4 regions of the Vibrio sp. TBV020 genome follow, and region 3 is predicted to be linked to each of the others. Evidence: predicted binding sites of a transcription regulator. Region 3 holds the regulator's gene; each other region holds the start of a gene.

Region 1 (4,937 bases), on a different contig from region 3:
CACCATCGCGAACCACAAGCACAGGGTCTAATACTTCTTTCTTGTGCTTTTTCTCAGCTGATTTTAGAAGAGTTTCATCATTGGTTGTGTCATAGCCTAAAGACGCTAATAAGTGACGAATCGTATCGTCTTCTACCTTAGCTTCATCTCCCCACGCGCTAACATAGCTGTCGGCAATTCTCGCCATTTCAGCGACTTGTTTTAATGCGTTATTTTCTTTCATCGCTCTCTCCGAAGGACTGCAATACCTTCAAAATTGTAGGGTTGTTTATAGTTAATAAAAGAGTAGAGCCAAGACCCGAAGGCCTTGGCTGTTTATCGTGAAATTAGCGTTTTACTGACTCTAATTTCCAAATGTTGTTTACATAGTCTCGAATCGAGCGGTCTGATGTAAACTTACCAACCAAGGCGGTGTTAAGAATCGCTTTCTTAGCCCAGCCTGCTTGGTCTTTATACTGTTTGCCCATCTCTTCATGTGCTTGTACGTAAGAGGCAAAGTCAGCCAGACATAGGTATGGGTCACCACCATCAAGCAAGCTATCAAGTGTTGCACGAAGCAGACCAGGTTGACCTGGAGTAAACTCTTCACCCGCTAGAAGATCTAGCGATGCTTTTAGCAATGGATCTGAGTGGTAGTAATCGTATGGGTTGTAACCTTGAGCACGAACTTCTTGAACACCGTCAACGTCTAGACCGAAGATGTAGATGTTTTCATCGCCTACTTCTTCACGGATCTCCACGTTTGCACCATCCATCGTACCGATAGTTAGCGCACCGTTTAGCGCCATCTTCATGTTACCTGTACCAGACGCTTCTTTACCTGCTAGCGAGATTTGCTGAGAAACATCTGCTGCTGGAATGATGATTTCTGCCATACTTACACGGTAGTCAGGGATGAAGACCACTTTCAGCTTGTTGCCAATGCGAGGATCGTTGTTGATCTTCTCTGCAACCTTATTCACCGCGAAGATGATCTCTTTCGCTAGGTGGTAACCCGGCGCTGCCTTCGCTGCAAAGAAACATACACGTGGCGTACATTCGAAATCAGGTTCGTTAATGATGCGGTGGTATAGAGACAGAATGTGTAGCAAGTCTAGGTGCTGACGCTTGTATTCATGTAGACGTTTAATTTGAACGTCAAAGATAGCGTTAGTATCTAGCTCGATACCCATGTTCTCTTGAACCCAATCAGCAAGGCGCTGTTTGTTTTGCTTCTTAACTGCCATGAATTCTTTTTGGAATTCTGCATCTGTTGCAAACTGAGCAATACCTTCAAGCTGTTCTAGTTTCGCAGGCCACTCATTACCGATCTTGTCAGTAATTAGATTTGATAGACCAGGGTTACAGAACTTCAACCAACGACGCGGCGTAATACCGTTTGTAACGTTGGTCAGTTTCCCTGGGAAGATTTCGTTGAACTCTGGGAACAGGTCTTTCTTAACAAGCTGTGAGTGAAGCGCCGCTACACCGTTTACTTTGTAAGAGCCAATCACACATAGGTTAGCCATGCGAACCATGCGGTTGAAACCCTCTTGGATGATAGAAAGCTTCGCTTGCTTCTCACCGTCACCTGGCCACATTTTACGAACGTCTTGTAAGAAGTGGTGGTTGATTTCAAAGATAATTTCCATGTGACGAGGCAGTAGGCGCTGGATTAGCGACTCAGGCCAAGTTTCAAGAGCTTCTGGAAGTAGCGTGTGGTTAGTGTACGCGAACGTATTTGCGCTGATTTCCCATGCTTTATCCCAAGACAGACCTTTCTCATCAAGTAGGATGCGCATCAGTTCAGGAATCGCAATCGTTGGGTGCGTATCGTTTAACTGAATAGTTTCTTGCTTAGGTAGATCAGCAAGTGAATAACCTGCCGCTTCATGGCGACGTAAAATATCACGCACAGATGCTGCAGCATGGAAGTACTGCTGCATTAAGCGCAGAGTCTTGCCTTTCTCGTGGTTGTCATTAGGGTAAAGTACTTTTGTGATGTTACCAGCATCGATCAGGCCGTGCTGTGCTTCGAAGTAGTCACCGTTGTTAAAGCTTGCTAATGAGAACGGGGCAATCGCCTGACATTCCCAAAGACGTAGTGGGTAAACCGTGTCTGATTCATAGCCAACGATAGGTAGATCCCAAGGCATCGCTTTCACTTCCATACCTGGAACCCAAGTACGTACTTCACGACCGTCAACGTATTCAACGTTTACATGACCGTAGAAGCCGATGTTTTGTGCTAATTCTGGGCGGGCAACTTCCCATGGGTAACCCTCAACACCACGCCATGCATCTGGCGCTTCTTTTTGGCGGCCATCTTGGAAAGATTGCTTAAATAGGCCGTACTCGTAGTGCAGACCGTAACCTACTGTTGGGAACTCTTGTGCCGCACATGAATCCATGAAACATGCTGCTAGACGACCAAGACCACCGTTACCCAATGATGGGTCGCGCTCTTCTTCAAGTAGGTCAGTTAGGTTGTGGCCTAGTTCTTCCATCGCCTCTGTGATCTGCTCATACAGACCCATGCTGATAAGGTTGTTACCTGTTAGGCGACCGATTAGGAATTCTAGAGATAGGTAGTTAACGCTTTTTGCGCTTTGAATTTTAGGGTCTTGCTCAGTTTTAAGTAGGTCTAGTGTAGTGAGCTCAGCGAGTGCTCGACCCATTGCTAAATACCAATCACGCGGCGTAGCAGTTGCTTCGGTCTTCGCGTAAGTGGTCGATAAATGTTGTTTTACACTTTCTTGGAATGCGGCTTTATCAAATTTTTTCTGTTGCGTAGGTTTCATTAGAGAAATCTCACTTATTGGTTCTAATCCATCTGAGACATATCGTGCATGGATATAATCTGCGAAACATCCTCCCACCTAGACGGCGTATTAGGAGGAGGACACAGGGCGTAGAGGGCGTACTACCCGCAACTCAGTGATCTAACTCTCATTAAATTTTCAACACAGCTGAGCCCGGGTGATTGAGATCACACCGCCAACGAATTTACCCTACATCTGATGTATTAAAGTTCCGTGTCTTACAAAATACTCAATTGATGAATATGCACGCTCGATCACATTAAGAATTACTATTTGATGCAAATTTCATGTTTTTTGGTGCAAACAGGCATTCACACCCCATTCAAACCAAGATCTAAAAGTGACGGAAATCACACTTTAAGGGCGTAGTTCCGTACAAACTGTGAATCACACAAAAATCCGACCTTTGGCTGATAACTGCCCTCACTTTTCTCAAGTAACATCTTTCTCAGACCGCTACTAGAGTCACTAGTGGCACACTTTGGTGGAACAAAGGGAATAGAGAGATGTGGATTCCTTCTAAATTGACACGTCCGGGGCGCTTACATAACGCAATCGTACGCCCTCGAGTTTTAGATCTGTTACAACAAGCACCGTTCTATAAATTGGTATTGTTTCGCTCACCAGCGGGCTATGGCAAAACCACCATGGCTGCGCAGTGGCTATCAGACAAATCTCACGTTGGTTGGTACAGCATTGATGACAGTGATAACGATTCGTTTCGTTTTATGAACTACCTGCTTCAAGCACTAAACAAAGCGACTGATGGCAGCTGTCCCAACTCGCAAAAATTGGCAGAAAAGCGTCAATTTTCATCCCTCCATTCCTTATTTGGGGAGGTCTTCACCGAGATCTCTAGTTTTCACCAAGAATGCTACTTGGTGCTCGATGACTACCATCTAATTAACGATGACGATATTCATGAAGCAATGCGCTTTTTCCTAAAGCACATGCCCGACAACCTGACTTTAGTCGTTACTAGCCGAGCAGCGCCGCCTTTAGGTACAGCTAACCTGCGTGTACGTGATTTGATGATCGAAATTGGTGATGAGCTTCTGGCATTTGATACTGAAGAAACCACACGATTTTTTAATCAACGCGTGGCCGATGGTATTGATGACACCACAGCAACCAACTTACGCAACTATGTCGAAGGTTGGCCTTCAGCGCTTCAATTGATCGCGCTGCAAGCCCAGCATCAACATAAAACGCTTGCTCAATCCGCCGAGTCTTTTTCTGAATTCAACCACGCACATCTCTGGGACTACTTAGTCGAGGAAGTCTTTGATTTACTTGACAAAGAAACACGTCAATTCTTGCTGCAATGTTCGGTACTTGATCACTTCAACGATTATTTGGTATCAGAACTGACCGAGCGTGAAGACGCACTAAGCATGATCGAATCATTGAATCGCTTCGGCCTGTTTATTCACCCACTTGAAGGTGAACAAAACTGGTATCGCTTCCACAATCTATTTGCCGAGTTTCTAGCCCACGAACGCAGCGCGCGTATTCCACAGCAAGAAAAGAAACTCCACCAAACTGCGGCGAAAGCGTGGTTAAAACTTTCTTCTCCGCACCAAGCTCTGCACCACGCGCAAGAAGCGAATGATCGCCAACTCACGGCCGATATCTTGAGCCAATTTGGTTGGAAAATGTTTAATGGTGGTGAACTTCAATCCCTTGAAACCGCCATCAACTCACTTGCACCAGAACAGCTCTACAGTGAACCAAAACTTTGCATGCTTCAGGCGTGGTTAGCTCAGAGCCAACACAGATATAACGACGTCGGTGATCTGTTGTCAAAAGCAGATGAACAGATGGCTCAGTTCAGTGTTGTGCTAAGCACCAAAGAACAAGGTGAATTCAATGCACTGCGTGCTCAGGTTGCCATCAACCAGAATGAACCTGAAAAAGCTCTAGAACTCGCGGAGCTCGCGCTAAGTCAGTTAGATAGCACCGTTTACCGCAGTCGTATCGTTGCCACTTCAGTTGTCGGTGAAGTGAATCATGTACTTGGCCATTTAAGTCGTGCTCTGCCAATGATGCAGCAAACTGAAAAGCTTGCTCGTCAGTATCAAGTTTACCATCAAGCTCTATGGGCAATGTTGCAGCAAAGCGAAATCTTGATTGCTC
Region 2 (4,937 bases), 1.2 Mb from region 3:
GTATACCAACACCTTCAACTGCAGTAGTGAACTGTTCATAGTTGTCTGCAAAACGATAAGGAGAGGTAGTAAGCTGCAACTCCTCAGCCGCTAGACGACGAATGCCTTCACGGTTCATGGTTAGCTTAGTTGCTTTCGCCGTCGGTACGACGTTTAACCCGTTCGCTTCTAATTCAACGAGCGTATCTGTCGCAATCGCTTCAATTTCTGGTACGACGTAGTCTGGTTGTTCTTTATCGATAATGGCTTTTAACGCATCGCCATCAAGCATATCTAACGTGTAGCTACGGTGTGCAACTTGCATTGCTGGCGCGTTTTCGTAGCGGTCACATGCGATTACTTCTAGTCCTAAGCGTTGGCATTCAATGGCAACCTCTTTACCAAGTTCACCAGAGCCTAATAACAAAACACGAGTTGAATTTTTAGCTGTCGCAGTACCAAACATAGATAACCTTAACGTTTAAGAGGAATAATAACTGTGTCGCATAATACTCATCCATTTAGAAAAAGCAAACGTTTGCGTCTGTTGTTTTATGTTTTTCTCGGTTTGGAGAGTGTGGTAGCTCAAACGATCAGAAAAGTGAATGTTTTGTCGACAACGTAGACTTAGGTCTCAAGTTAGCGCAATTAATTGACCGGATTTATAGTTAAATCGTGATGAATTGAGTAAAAGCAGGCAAATAGAGATATAATTTTTGTGAACTAAAGTCTCCTCATTATTAATATTGGCTTCACTATCAATGCAGTATGATCCCAACAATTCCATAAAAATTCCAATTAATACTCTTATGACAGGTATGTTCGTCACCGCTATTGAGGACAGCAAAAGAGTTAACTTAGCGAATGCCGGTAGGGTTCCTAACCGTAAAGCGATCGATCAGTTGATCAAAAATGGTATTAAATACGCGTGGGTAGACAAGGAACTGTCAGCTAGGGGGAGCGTGTTTAAGCCGGTGGTTGAAAAGGCGTTGGAACAAGATCTTGATTTAGAACCTCCAGCAGTTACAACATCACCACTTAAAAGAAAAAAGGTGAGTCGTTTTTCTCAGCAACAAAAAGCCCAAAAGATCATTAGAGATGCGAAAGGCCTTGCCCAAAAAATTCTATCGCAAACTTTTGACGGTAAACCGATTCAGGTTGATGAGTTAGATGGGTTAGCCGATGACTTGATTGAATCCGTTCTACTGAATTCAGACGCCTTGCAATGTGTGTCTGCTTTACGTAGCAAAGATGAATACCTGCTCGAACACTCAGTGAATGTAGCAACGCTTCTCGTGACGTTTGGTAAACATTTAGCGTTACCAAAAGAGACACTAAAGCAGATGGCTATCGGAGGAATTATCCACGACGTAGGTAAAGTTAAGGTTGATGATAAAGTTCTTCACAAACCAGCAAGATTAACGCCTGAAGAATATGAGCACATGAAGTTACACCAAGTGTATGCAGGTGAAATCATTATGAAGGTCGCAGGCCTGAGTGACGTTAGCCGTGATGTCTGCTTAATGCATCATGAAAAGCTCGATGGCACTGGTTACCCTAATGGGTTGACGGAAGAGCAACTTCCTATACATGGTCGTATGAGCTGTATCGTTGACATTTATGATGCTCTGACTGCGGACCGTTGCTACAAAAAAGGAATGAGTCCTGCAGAAGCATTTAAGATTTTACTTAGCTTGACGCCTAATCATCTTGATAAAGAACTGGTATACAAGTTTATTAATTGTATTGGTGTGTATCCGGTTGGAGCAATTGTAGAGCTGAGTGATGGGCGCGTAGGTATCGTCTGGACTTCGAATGCAAACGACCCTCTTAAGCCCGAAGTAAAGTGCTTTTACTCTCGAAAATATAAACGCTTTATTGATGTCGCATTTGTTAGCCTCAAAGGTTCACAGCTCAAAATCGAGAAAGCGATTGCTCAAAGCCAGTTAGAGGTGGATGCGACCCCTTTCTTTGAGGCTTAAAATCTAAAAAAGAAAAAGGCGCTATTACAGCGCCTTTTTAATATTCTCGGTTTCAATAAGTGAGCTTTAGACTTCTAGGTAACTCATTGGAATATCAGGGTTTAGAGCCTCAAGTGTTGATTGAGTCGTCGCTAGATGACTAATCGTTCCTTCCGCTACCTCTACTAATGCTGCTGACTCGATATCAGCCAAGTCTTGGCGATCCAATAGTAGCTGGATTAAAGCTACCTGAAGTGGTGGTAGGCTCGGGTTAAATGCGGCATTTTCTGCGTACGCACCCTGATATACCTTGCCGTTATTCATACGAAGAGCTACACCACTTAAGTTGTGTGTATAAGGAGCATGACTTCGATTTAATGCAGCAACCGCTAATTGAAGTAACTGATCATCTTCTTGGGTTTGTTTTCCATGATCTGTCTTAGCCATTAATGCTGACTTAATGCCTAGATCGGCCGGGCCAAACGATTCAGGCAGATACTCTTGTAGTAGTTTGCTGTCGCGTTGAGGAAGTTGAATTTCCAACTTATCAGCAGTAGAAAGCTCATTCATGAACTGGCGACAGTGGCCGCATGGGCTGAAGTTGATCGTGATATCAGCCACACCTTGTTCTCCTTTCATCCAAGCGTGGCTAATTGCTGATTGTTCTGCGTGGACAGTTTGTCCAAGTTGTACGCCACCAAACTCAACGTTAGCACCAAAATAGAGCTTACCTGATAGACCGCGAACAATTGCACCCACGTAGAAATTTGAAAGTGGAGCGTATGAGTATGCCGCTGCAAAAGGAAGTAAAGCGACACGCAGTTCAGCATCTTCCATACCAGAAAGAGCCAATAACTGTTCAAATTGTTCCGAAGAAAGCGTCGCGTCAAAATCGTCAGCAAGAAGAATAGGAGATAAGAAATCTGCTACGGTTTTTGGCGCTTCAGCTAACGCCTGTTCAATGCGGCTTCTCATAGTGAGTCCTTTAATAACTGAGTTGATACCTTTGAGTTTAGAGCCGAAAAGCCGACAGTAAACTAGGATATTGGTATTACATTTTAGGTAAAACACAGAATAGTTCAGAGATGTAGATCACACATATATATGTAACGGTTGTCTGAATTTCACAATTAGAGTGAGCTCACACATGATAACGATTGCAGTCGGAGAAAGCGTGATGTAAGTCGAGCCACATATCGTAGCTCGACAGAGGAGTATTAGGCTGCCAACCAGACAGCCAAAGTGAAAAATGAAGGAGCTAGTATCGATGTGATGACACCGCAAACGACAAGAGCTAATGAGCTAAATGCAGCGTCTTGTGGGTCTTTCTCTGCGCATGTTGCTGTACCAAGCGCATGAGAAACCGTACCCATCGTCAACCCTTTGGCAATAGGGTGGGTAATATTCAGAAGGTTATAGATTGGGTAGGCCATAATCGCACCAAATAGGCCAACAATCAGGACGAGTATTGCTGCAATTGCCGGTTCGCCTCCTAAATGGCTAGAAACTTCCATTGCAATTGGAGTCGTGACTGATTTGCCGAGCAAACTCGCGATCAAAGAAAGATCTGCTTGGAGGTAGACTGCTATCAGTGATGCCGTTGCCATTGACATAACGCTGCCAACACCACACGCCAACATAATGATGCGCCAGTTAGCACGGATCTGAGGAAGTTGCTCATAAAGTGGGAATGCCAAAGCCACGACTGCCGGTTGAAGCAAGTAATTGATCCATTGATTGTCTGCGTAATAGGTCTCAAAGGGCACTTTCAAATAGGTTAGAATAGGAATAATCACCGCGATGCTCACTAACAGCGGATTCATAAAGGGGCTATTAAATTTCTGACAGATCCAGCGAGCGGAGAAGAAGACCAAAATAGTAACGAGTAGCCACATTATTTTTGTCCCCCTTTAAGCATACGATCAAGCATTAACCCGAGAAGGACTAAGACTATCAAGGTACCACCAACAGCGCTGGCTAGGATTGGTAAAGCATTGGCGATCAACATATCGAAATGCTGCATCAGTCCGACACTGATAGGGACGAACAATAACACCATGTAACGAATGAATAGCGACGCACCCGGACGAACCCAATCCGAAGGTACAAGACCGCTTGCCATTAAACCAAATAGAATCAACATGCCGATGATGCTACCTGGAATTGAAATATCCAGAAGGTGTTGAATGTTAATGCCAGCCACAAGGCAGAGAAATATCAAGCCGATGGAGACGACATATTGAAGCAAAGTTTTCGCCATAATGTAGTAATGTCCAACTGTGAGCTTTCAGTCGGATGAAAGCTCTAGTGATTTAAGAGCCTAATCCCTTCATTATTATTAGATTGGGTGACCAGGCATTCTTGTAGGGGCAGGACTTAGTAATCGTTGTTCTAATTTGTTTCTAGGATACTCGCTTTTGTACGTATTGATAGATGGATTTTAAAATAGCCATCTTCTTTTCATCACTCTCGTGCTCGTGGACTAAGTTTTCCAAATTAAGCATGTAGTCTTCAATACGACTTTCGAAGTACTCACGACAGTGATTTGCCCAACGCTGTTGCTCAGACTCATCTAAAGTCCAAGGGAAGTTTCTAGCACGGTAGCGGAATAACAATGGTTTGATACGCTCATCGTTAAAGGAAATATCAAGAGCTGCAAGATTGTTAGGATCCGTTTCGCGGACAATATCCATTGCGGTTTTATCTGCTGGTGAGAAGAAACCATCGTACAGCATGGTATCGACATCTGAACTTTTCTCATATTCTCGTTCAATGGCGTAGAGGCCAATCAGCTTTTCACGTACTTCTGGGTGCTGACGTAACAGTGCCAAGTTCTGAAGACATTGTTCACGGTCAATGCCAATTTTCTCGGCATTTTCTGCGGTTAGCGTTTTTGCTGGTGCTAAAATAGGGCACTTATTCAAATGAACAAGTTTTACCGGGACAGGTAACTCATCAGGGTCTAGTTCAGAATGTTTGGTGTATAAACGTTCGCGC
Region 3 (4,937 bases):
TTGTACTTCGCCACCGACCTCTGGGTGTAATGGCAGTATTTGGTCCATATAACTTCCCTGGTCACTTGCCAAATGGTCACATTGTTCCGGCGCTTCTTGCTGGTAATACCGTAGTATTCAAACCATCAGAGCAAACCCCGTTAACGGGTGAGTTCGCGATGAAGCTGTGGGATCAGGTTGGTCTACCTAAAGGGGTAATCAACCTTGTACAAGGTGCGAAAGAAACAGGTATCGCACTGGCTGATTCTAAGGGGCTTGATGGTGTGCTATTCACAGGTAGTGCGAATACAGGTCATATCCTTCACAAACAGTTTGCAGGCCAACCGGGTAAAATGTTGGCACTAGAGATGGGTGGTAATAACCCAATGGTTATCTCTGAAAACTACGGTGAAGTCGATGCAACGGTCTACACCATTATCCAATCGGCATTTATCAGTGCCGGTCAACGTTGTACTTGTGCTCGTCGTCTGTATGTTCCAGTCGGTGAGAAAGGTGACCTACTAGTAAGCAAGCTAGTAGAAGCGACGAACAAGATTCGTGTTGATCAGCCATTCGCTGAACCTGCGCCATTCATGGGACCGCAGATCTCTAAAGCTGCGGCTGACTTTATCCTTGCAGCACAATCCAATCTGCAAAAACTGGGTGGTCAGAGTTTGATTGAAGCACAGGCAGGTGAAGCAGCATTTGTGACGCCTGGCATTATCGATGTGACAGCGATTGCTGAATTGCCTGATGAAGAGTACTTCGGTCCATTGCTGCAAGTCGTTCGTTACCAAGGTTTAGAAAAAGCAGTCGAGCTAGCAAACGATACACGTTTTGGCTTATCCGCTGGTCTAGTTTCTACTGACGATGGCGAGTGGGAATATTTTGTTGACCATATCCGAGCGGGTATCGTGAACCGTAACCGTCAGCTAACGGGCGCAAGTGGTGATGCACCATTTGGTGGTCCTGGTGCGTCGGGCAACTTACGACCAAGTGCTTACTATGCAGCAGACTACTGTGCTTACCCAATGGCATCGATGGAAGGCGGAGAAACGATTCTTCCTGCGACCTTGAGCCCAGGGGTAGAGCTATAAAAATATTAGGTCAGTAAGAACCTAAATTAAGGGAATTCCCTTCTTCCTCCCTGAGCAGGGAGGTTTTAACGTCACAGGTTGAAGGCTATCAAACTGATTATCTGGACAAGTCGGTTTGGTAGCCTCTTTTATACCAAAAATTAAACGAATAACGATAACAACGACCTAACTCTATAACGTAAACAACCCCATACAAGGAGGCGTTATGACGCCAGATGTTTTATTCCAACAGTTATGGACGGACTATATTCAACGCTTGTGTCCTTCTGCTGAAAAAGTGCATCAACTTCTACAAGAAGATGAGGCTCTCATCAATGACCATATTGCTCTGCGAACCTTTAATATTGAGCCATTAGGTATTGCAACACTGGCTCAGCCTTTCTTGGATGCTGGCTATAAACCATGTGGTGATTATGAGTTTGAAAGCAAGAAGCTGGTGGCTAAGCATTTTGAACATCCTGATCCTAAACAACCTAAAGTGTTTATCAGTGAGCTTAAAGTGAATGAGTGTTCTGACGAGCTTCAGGCGATCGTTGCCAAGCTTGTAGAGCAATTGGACACCCATGATCTAAAAGGTGCTGACTTCCTGTGGGGTGGCCGTTTATGGGAGTTGAGTTATCAAGATTTCCAAACGCTAGCGAAAGAGAGTGAATACGCTTCTTGGCTCGCAGCACATGGTTACGGTGCGAACCACTTTACTGTGAGTGTGAATCAATTGAACGCCTTTGATGAAGTGAAAGGTGTTAATGATCATCTTCGCCAAGCTGGTTTCACTATCAATGAATCGGGCGGTGAAGTGAAAGGCTCTCCAGATGTATTGCTAGAGCAATCTTCTACTATGGCTGACAAAGTCGCAGTGTCATTTGCTGAAGGAACGGAAATCATTCCTGGTGGTTTTTATGAATTTGCTAAGCGCTACCCAATGGCGAATGGTGAGTTGTACCCAGGATTTGTAGCAGCATCTGCAGATAAGATTTTTGAAAGTACCAACGGATAAAAAGCAGAAGTGAAAACGGCTTTGCCCCTAGGGAGATAGACGTCATTCCATAGACCGACGCAGGAGGGAGTAGGGAATCTTCATCGGTTGGCTTTCTTGCTTGCAGAGATCCCCAACTCAGTCGTCCCTCCTTCTCGGGGATGACGCAAATAAACAAAAAAGCCACCAATGTCTCCATTGGTGGCTTTTAAATTTTTTAAACGTTAATTGGGATTAACGAGTACCGTATACCACGATAGTTTTACCGTGTGCAGAAATTAGGTTCTGCTCTTCTAGCATCTTCAGGATACGACCTACTGTCTCACGTGAACAGCCAACAATCTGACCGATCTCTTGACGAGTGATCTTGATTTGCATGCCGTCTGGGTGAGTCATCGCATCAGGTTGCTTCGCTAGGTTTAGTAGCGTTTGAGCGATACGGCCAGTAACGTCTAGGAATGCTAGGTCACCCACTTTTTGGCTAGTCACTTGTAGGCGGCTTGCCATTTGCGCAGAAAGGCGCATTAGGATGTCTGGGTTAACTTGGATTAGCTGACGGAATTTCTTGAAAGAGATTTCCGCTACTTCACAAGGAGATTTAGCACGAACCCAAGCAGTACGCTCTTGATCTTCTTCGAATAGACCAAGCTCACCGATGAAATCACCTTGGTTTAGGTAAGAAAGGATCATTTCCTTACCTTCTTCGTCCTTGATAAGAACCGCAACAGAGCCTTTAACGATGTAGTACAACGTCTCAGCTTTTTCGCCCGCGTGAATTAGCGTGCTTTTTGATGGGTACTTATGAATATGACAGTGTGAAAGGAACCACTCTAATGTTGGGTCGGTTTGAGGTTTACCTAGAACCATAATATCTCACTTCCTCTGCAGGGTACGCTTGTCGCTTTCCATGTTTTAGCAAAGCCTTAAATAGGCTTACTAGGATAAGAGCACTTTACAAATGCTGCAAGCTATCTTGTGTTTCGGTAAGAAATAGTATCCTTTTTCGAAAACGATTTCTTGATTTTAATCGGGTCAAGCGGTGTATTTACTACGCAAAACTGTGCACATGATCACGGTATGAAAAGTAATCGCGTTCTAGCCATGAGTATTAGCCAATTTTCCCGGTTTCGATGAGTTGTTGAAGAATAGGGCGTACGATTAATTCCATCGCAAAACTCATCTTGCCACCAGGGACAACAATGGTGTTATGACGGGACATAAACGAACCATCAATCATTGCGAGTAAATATGGGAAATCGACATTCTTGATACCACGCAAGCGGATCACGACAAAGCTCTCATCTAAGCTAGGGATTCCTTTCGCATTAAGTGGGTTAGAAGTATCGACGGTTGGTACGCGCTGAAAGTTAATATGAGTACGAGAAAACTGCGGTGTGATGTAGTTTAGGTAATCATCCATTGAGCGAACAATGGAGTCCATTACCGCTTCACGAGAATGGCCTCTATCACGGGTATCGCGTACGAACTTTTGAATCCATTCAAGGTTTACGATGGGTACCATGCCAATCAGAAAATCGACATGTTGAGCTACGTTGACATCACCATCGACTACGCCACCATGAAGACCTTCGTAGAATAGTACATCTGAGTTTTCTGGTAAGTCTTGCCAAGGAGTAAATGTACCTGGCATTTGATTGTAAGGGACGGCTTCGTCAAAGGTGTGTAGATAGCGACGAACTTGGCCTATACCTTCTTGTCCATATTTACGGAAGAACTCAGCTAACCCACCAAAGTCATTCGCCTGTGGACCAAAATAGCTAATGTGGCGGCCTTGTTCTCGAGCTTTACGGATCTCTACATCCATTTCTGGACGGGTGAAGCGGTGAAAACTATCGCCCTCAACCCATGCAGGTTTGACGTTCATCATGTTGAACATCTTGCGGAAAGCTTCAGAGGTAGTGGTAGTTCCGGCACCGGAAGAACCAGTAACGGCAATAATTGGGTGTTTTGCTGACATGACAAACCTTGTCTGAGAATACGTTCCTGTAATCGACGCCCACTATAACACGCTTTAATGGGGCGTCACTGTATGCGGTTCTCTAAAATTTATTTTTGAGTTGGATATCGACCGTTTCATGCAATTCAGAGAAAACAACGACTGCTTCACCGGACTCAAGCTGCTTCTTGATTTGGTCGATTTTACTTTGTAGCGAGACCTCGATAGCACCATAGTCAGTGCCTTCGCGTAGGACGAATTCTTTGATTAAGTTATCCAGTGTGTCCGGGTCAATTTGTTGCCAAGGAACAATCATAAATACCTCTAGATTTTATGTTCGTTGTAGACGCTGGGTATTATGCCGAAACTGCCAGACTTTCATAGTAGGCGGGCAACGCTTCTTCTAACCAAAAACGGGGCTTTATTGCACTACCAGTGACAAAACCGACGTGTCCACCTTGCTCGAAAAGGCGGTAGTCGATGTTATCCGGCAAGACATATTTGGGGATCACCGCATCGGTCATAAAAGGATCGTCTTTAGCATGAATGATCTGGGTTGGAAGAGTGATCTCTTTTAAGCGATGAATCCCAGAGCATTTATGGTAGTAATCCTCTGCATCTTTGAAACCGTGCAGGGGAGCGGTAATCAAATCATCAAACTCATACAATCTCGTGACTCGTTTGATGCTGTGATAGCTCAGGCCTAACTCGCCTTTCAGCAGATGTTGTTTTTGCAGTGCGCTCTTTTTTAGCGAGGTGAGCAGATAGCTCTTGTAGAGTTTTGAAAAGCCTTGCTCGATTCGTTCTGAACAAGCAGAAAGATCGAGTGGCGCAGAGACAATGGTGGCAGCATCAAGTAAGGGCTCTTCACTATATTTGGCTAAATAGTTGGCCAACATATTGCCACCTAATGAGATACCTACCGCGA
Region 4 (4,937 bases), 280 kb from region 3:
GGAAACGAAAATTACGCCGCAGCGCGTATGATCTTCCGTGGAATAATGCTCACTTGCTTCGTGATATTGGCCTAGAGCAAGATGGTCGACCAATTGGTTTTACCGAGCCAGATTGCGTCAAAGCCGAGCGTCGTGTTCGTCATCTTCGTCGTGTACTCAGTGCGCGAATACTGACGTAAATAAAAGGGGCAGGTTGCTTCACCTGCCCCGAACTCTATGACTGTCGAAAATGAACCAGACGGTTTATGGACAAGGATTGGAGTAAGTCGTTCCAATCTCTTGAATCCCTTGAAGCAACTCATCCGTTAATACGACATCTAAACTATCAATATTTGATTTAAGCTGTTCAAGGTTTGTCGCGCCAATGATGTTGGATGCGACAAACGGCCTTTGATTGACAAAAGCGAGTGCCATCTGCGCAGGGTCTAAGCCATGTTCTCTGGCCAAGTTCACATACGCTTGAGTCGCTTGAATACCTTGAGGCGTAAAGTAGCGCACAAAGCGTTCAAAGAGCGAGCAGCGTGCACCATTAGGTCGAGCATCATTCAAGTACTTACCACTGAGACAGCCAAAGGCTAGCGGAGAGTAGGCCAATAGCTGAACTCCTTCGTAGTGACTGATTTCAGATAATCCAACTTCAAAGCTTCGGTTCAGTAAGTTGTAGGGATTTTGAATAGAGACAATTCTTGGCAATTCATGTTTTTCAGCCAAACGTAATAAGGTCATTACGCCCCAAGGTGTTTCATTGGACACGCCAATGTAACGAACTTTACCTGCTTTGATCAGTTCAGCGAGTGCTTCTAAAGTCTCTATTAGCGTGACTTCTTCTTGTTCATCTGGGTATGGATAATTGAGTTGACCAAAGCAGTTAGTTTGACGCTGAGGCCAGTGAAGCTGGTAAAGATCAACGTAATCTGTCTGTAGGCGTTTTAAGCTGTCGTCGATCGCTAAGTGGATGTTTTTTCTATCCAAGCTCATATTGTCTCGGATATATGGCACGTTTCTCGGGCCTGCGATTTTGGTTGCAAGTACGACTTTTTCACGTTTCCCTGATTTAGCAAGCCAGTTACCAATATATTGCTCGGTTAAGCCTTGTGTGTTTGCTTTTGGTGGTACTGGGTACATTTCAGCGGTATCAATGAAGTTCACACCTCGCTCGAGGGCGTAGTCGAGTTGGCTAAATGCTTCTTGCTCTGTGTTCTGCTCACCGAACGTCATTGTGCCAAGACAGATCTTACTTAGCTCAAGAGTCGAATGAGGTAACTTGTTGTATTGCATCGATCTTCCTTGTCATCACTGTTGAAGATATACCACTATAGGTGATTTTTCTGGGGTTAGAAAAGGATCAGGTAACAAATTCGCAAAAATTGCTAACTTGGCTAATACTGTTATATGGAGGTGAGTTATGCAAAAAAGTCAGTTAGATAAGTGGATTCATGGATACCATAAAGAGAGCTATCAACCGCCGAAAGTATTTGTAATTGGCTGTTCTGATTTGTCTCAGTACTTATTAGCCGTGGAATACAAACATAAACTCGAGCCAATAAAGGTTGATGATGAACCGATCCATTTTGATTCACTAGAGCTTGTCAAAGAGGAGCTGCTGCGCTTAGGAGTAGAGAGAGCATACTTACGTCTGCACAATGCATACGATGAATTTGGTGCTGGAGATGGGCCGTTGTACCACGATGTAGAGTTATCTTTGACCACACATTAAACGTAATGCTGTTCTAGAATTCGAGCGGTAAACTGAGTTCTAAGATAAAACCCTCTCGGCAGGGTTTTAATTGGTTTTCCGCTAGCGCCGTACGCTTCCGTTAGCACTCGACTGTTTGCTGCTTTTGGTCTCAGTTGAAGCATTTCACCATGTCGTGCATTGATCTGCTCTACGCGGCCAAGCACGATCATTTCCATCAACTCTTCCCAGTCTTGCTTTAGCTGCGATTCTTCTTCGTGACTTGGTGACCAAATTAGCGGCGAACCAACGCGTCGTTCAGCTAATGGAATCTCTCGTTCACCTTCTACTGGAACCCAGATAACACGGGATAGCTTATTTCTTACATGACTGGTTTCCCAAGTAAGGCCATGTACACCAACCAATGGAGCGACACAGACAAAAGTGGTTTCCAATGGCTTACCAGTGTAACTAATTGGGATCGTTTTCAATTCGATACCCAGTTTTTCAAAATCTTGAGTTGGTTTGCTTCCAGCAGTCGCACCTAAATGCCACTCGAGTAATTGACCAACCCAGCCTTTATCCCGGCGAAGATCCGGTGGCACATTGATCTTTGCCTCGTCAGCGAGTTCTTGAAAGCTGACACCAGCAATATTATTTGCTCGTTCAAGCAGTTCTTGTTCTGACTGAGGTTCGGATTTCATATGTCATCGATCTAATGTGTGGAGGGTCGCTATTGTAACGGAATCTGAGGAAATTTCGAATGTACTAAGATTGATCGTTATGAGCAAAAGATCATCATTTCTTAGGTTATCCACAGGTGCAACGCAAAATTAGTTAACTTTCATTGATTATGTATAAATTAACAGTGGTTTTTGAGTGATAAAATACTTGTCTTTTCAAGTTATTACCCAAGTCATGGACGCGGTGTGTGGATAAATGCAGGGTTGGTTGATCTTTGACCGATCTGTGTTGAGGTTATATTTTAAAGTTGGGATTCCATGTTTTTCACAGTGATGTTTTATTAATTGTATGTTTTAAAAGGATTAATTATCTACCTTCGCTTAATGTTGATATTGCTGCTTTACAGTGCGTTCGATTATTGATCACTTTCTCATTGATTCTTCACATAGTTATACACAGAAAAGGTGAATAAATGTGGCCTATGTCTCACATGTGTGTGAGTAACCTTGGTTTTGATTAAAAGTTATCCATTATTCAGAAGGAAGGTAATATTTTCTGTGTTAGTCACACTAGTAAGTTTGCTCCTGCTGGGGATATGTGGAAAAATCACTGTAATTAAGAATTTATTAGAGGTTGGCCAGTGATAGATGGCGATGGTTACCGCTTAAATGTGGGAATTGTAATCTGTAACAGCCATGGTCAGGTCTTCTGGGCAAAACGATACGGACAACACTCTTGGCAGTTCCCTCAAGGCGGAATTGACGAAGGTGAAACACCTGAACAAGCAATGTACAGGGAGTTATACGAAGAGGTTGGTCTTACTAAAAAAGATGTCAAAATCGTAGCGACAAGTCGTCATTGGTTAAGGTACAAACTACCAAAGCGACTCGTACGTTGGGATTCGAAACCGGTTTGTATCGGCCAAAAACAGAAATGGTTTCTACTGCGCTTAGATTGTGATGAATCACGAATTAACATGCAGCGAGGTAGTTCCCCTGAATTTGATGGTTGGCGTTGGGTAAGTTATTGGTATCCAGTGCGACAAGTGGTCTCTTTCAAGCGCGATGTTTATCGACGAGCAATGAAAGAGTTTGCATCCATGGCGATGCCATTTAAAGAACGCAGAGTTAAAGGTAAGCGTAAGCATCGAAGAGGATAGGCATGCTTTCTCAGCTAAGGGAAATAGTTGAACAAGTATCTAAAGTTGATGAAGTCCATCAAGCTTTAGATATTCTAGTAAAGCAAACGTGCAGTGCTATGAGCACTGAGTGTTGTACTGTCTATCTTGCCAATGAAGAAATGCAGCGCCTAGAGTTGATGGCGACTCAGGGGTTGCGTTTCAAAGGCGATAAAATTCATATCCGCTTTAGTGAAGGCTTGGTCGGCTTGGTTAAGCGTAGTGCTGAGCCGTTGAACCTTGCTGAAGCATCAAAACATCCCAAATTTAAATACTTCTCAGAACTTGGTGAAGAAATTTACCAAAGTTTTCTAGGCACACCTATTATTTACCGCAAGCAGGTGCTTGGGGTTTTAGTCGTGCAACAAAAAACGCCACGTTTATTTAATGAAATGGAAGAGTCTTTCTTAGTGACTCTTGCTGCACAGCTCGCGGTGATCATTGCCCATGCTCAAACCCAAGGGCATTGGCGGTTAGAGAAAAAGCAACAGGCGATACGTGGTGTACCTGCGTCTTCGGGGGTTGCGATCGGAGAGTTTTGGTGGGATGACACTCAACCTGAGCTCTCTAATATCTATCCTGCATCGACACTTGATGTTGAACGTGAGCAGGAGTGGTTATTGCTCGCAATTGAAGAAGCATTGAGTGATTTTCGCCGTATGCGCAAAAAGCTTGATAGCGAAATCAATAAAGATGCGTTGGCGATATTTGATCTGTTTACTCACTTATTGAACGACCCAATGCTGCGTAAAGACTTAAAAGCGCAGATCCAAAAAGGGGATCGAGCCGACTGGGCGTTACGTCAGGTTGTTGAGTCCTATTCAAATCGCTTTGCTCGTATGTCAGATGTTTACTTACGTGAACGTGCACAAGATATTCGCGAGTTAGGCCAGCGTTTACTGTTCTTCTTACACAATACCGAGCAAGATCGTCAGGTTATCGAAAAGCCGGTTATCTTGGTTGTTCGTGAGCTCACGGCAAGCTTGCTCGCGTCGGTACCTAAAGAAAAGCTTCTGGCGGTTATCTCTCTAGAAGGTGCCGCGAATTCACACGCTGCAATTTTGTCACGAGCGCTTGGTATTCCGGCGGTGATGGGCGTGAGCCTCAACTTAAAGGCGATTAACGGTAAGTTGGGTGTTGTTGATGGCTACAGTGGTAAAATTCTTGTTTCGCCAAACCGTCAGTTACTACGTGAGTATCGAGAATTAGCCAATGAAGAGCGCGAATTGGCGAATATGGTCAATCAGCGTATCGAAGAGCCTGCATTTACCAAAGATGGCGAACGCATTGAAGTGATGCTTAATGCGGGTTTGAGTGCTGATGCGAATATTGCGATCAACCAAGGCGTTGATGGGGTAGGGCTATATCGAACTGAAATCTCGTTTTTGTTGCAACATCGCT

What was found. The regulator CRP, encoded in region 3, controls carbon source genes, mostly activating them, when cyclic AMP is high. The targets are predictions, from matches to a motif close to TGTGANNNNNNTCACA.
Region 1: AAFX28_RS04375 (glycogen/starch/alpha-glucan phosphorylase) is a predicted target of CRP. The motif match lies at 2,916-2,931, and genes of this name have one in related genera.
Region 2: cdd (cytidine deaminase) is a predicted target of CRP. The motif match lies at 3,071-3,086, and genes of this name have one in related genera.
Region 4: rppH (RNA pyrophosphohydrolase) is a predicted target of CRP. The motif match lies at 2,833-2,848, and genes of this name have one in related genera.

What each region holds. Positions count from the first base shown of each region.
Region 1 is NZ_JBEEAQ010000001.1:1,029,601-1,034,537, reverse strand. It holds gene malQ (4-alpha-glucanotransferase) at 1-223, opposite strand, end outside; gene AAFX28_RS04375 (glycogen/starch/alpha-glucan phosphorylase) at 327-2,780, opposite strand; gene malT (HTH-type transcriptional regulator MalT) at 3,308-4,937, shown strand, end outside.
Region 2 is NZ_JBEEAQ010000003.1:1,638,791-1,643,727, forward strand. It holds gene purT (formate-dependent phosphoribosylglycinamide formyltransferase) at 1-445, opposite strand, end outside; gene AAFX28_RS15730 (HD-GYP domain-containing protein) at 741-1,961, shown strand; gene cdd (cytidine deaminase) at 2,028-2,915, opposite strand; gene AAFX28_RS15740 (CidB/LrgB family autolysis modulator) at 3,158-3,835, opposite strand; gene AAFX28_RS15745 (CidA/LrgA family protein) at 3,835-4,200, opposite strand; gene sbcB (exodeoxyribonuclease I) at 4,343-4,937, opposite strand, start outside.
Region 3 is NZ_JBEEAQ010000003.1:446,412-451,348, forward strand. It holds gene astD (succinylglutamate-semialdehyde dehydrogenase) at 1-1,076, shown strand, start outside; gene AAFX28_RS09980 (DUF1338 domain-containing protein) at 1,282-2,073, shown strand; gene crp (cAMP-activated global transcriptional regulator CRP) at 2,287-2,919, opposite strand; gene AAFX28_RS09990 (phosphoribulokinase) at 3,161-4,030, opposite strand; gene AAFX28_RS09995 (YheU family protein) at 4,113-4,325, opposite strand; gene AAFX28_RS10000 (hydrolase) at 4,366-4,937, opposite strand, start outside.
Region 4 is NZ_JBEEAQ010000003.1:726,893-731,829, forward strand. It holds gene AAFX28_RS11360 (DUF1127 domain-containing protein) at 1-179, shown strand, start outside; gene AAFX28_RS11365 (NADP(H)-dependent aldo-keto reductase) at 244-1,278, opposite strand; gene AAFX28_RS11370 (DUF6482 family protein) at 1,406-1,717, shown strand; gene mutH (DNA mismatch repair endonuclease MutH) at 1,714-2,379, opposite strand; gene rppH (RNA pyrophosphohydrolase) at 3,000-3,518, shown strand; gene ptsP (phosphoenolpyruvate--protein phosphotransferase) at 3,521-4,937, shown strand, end outside.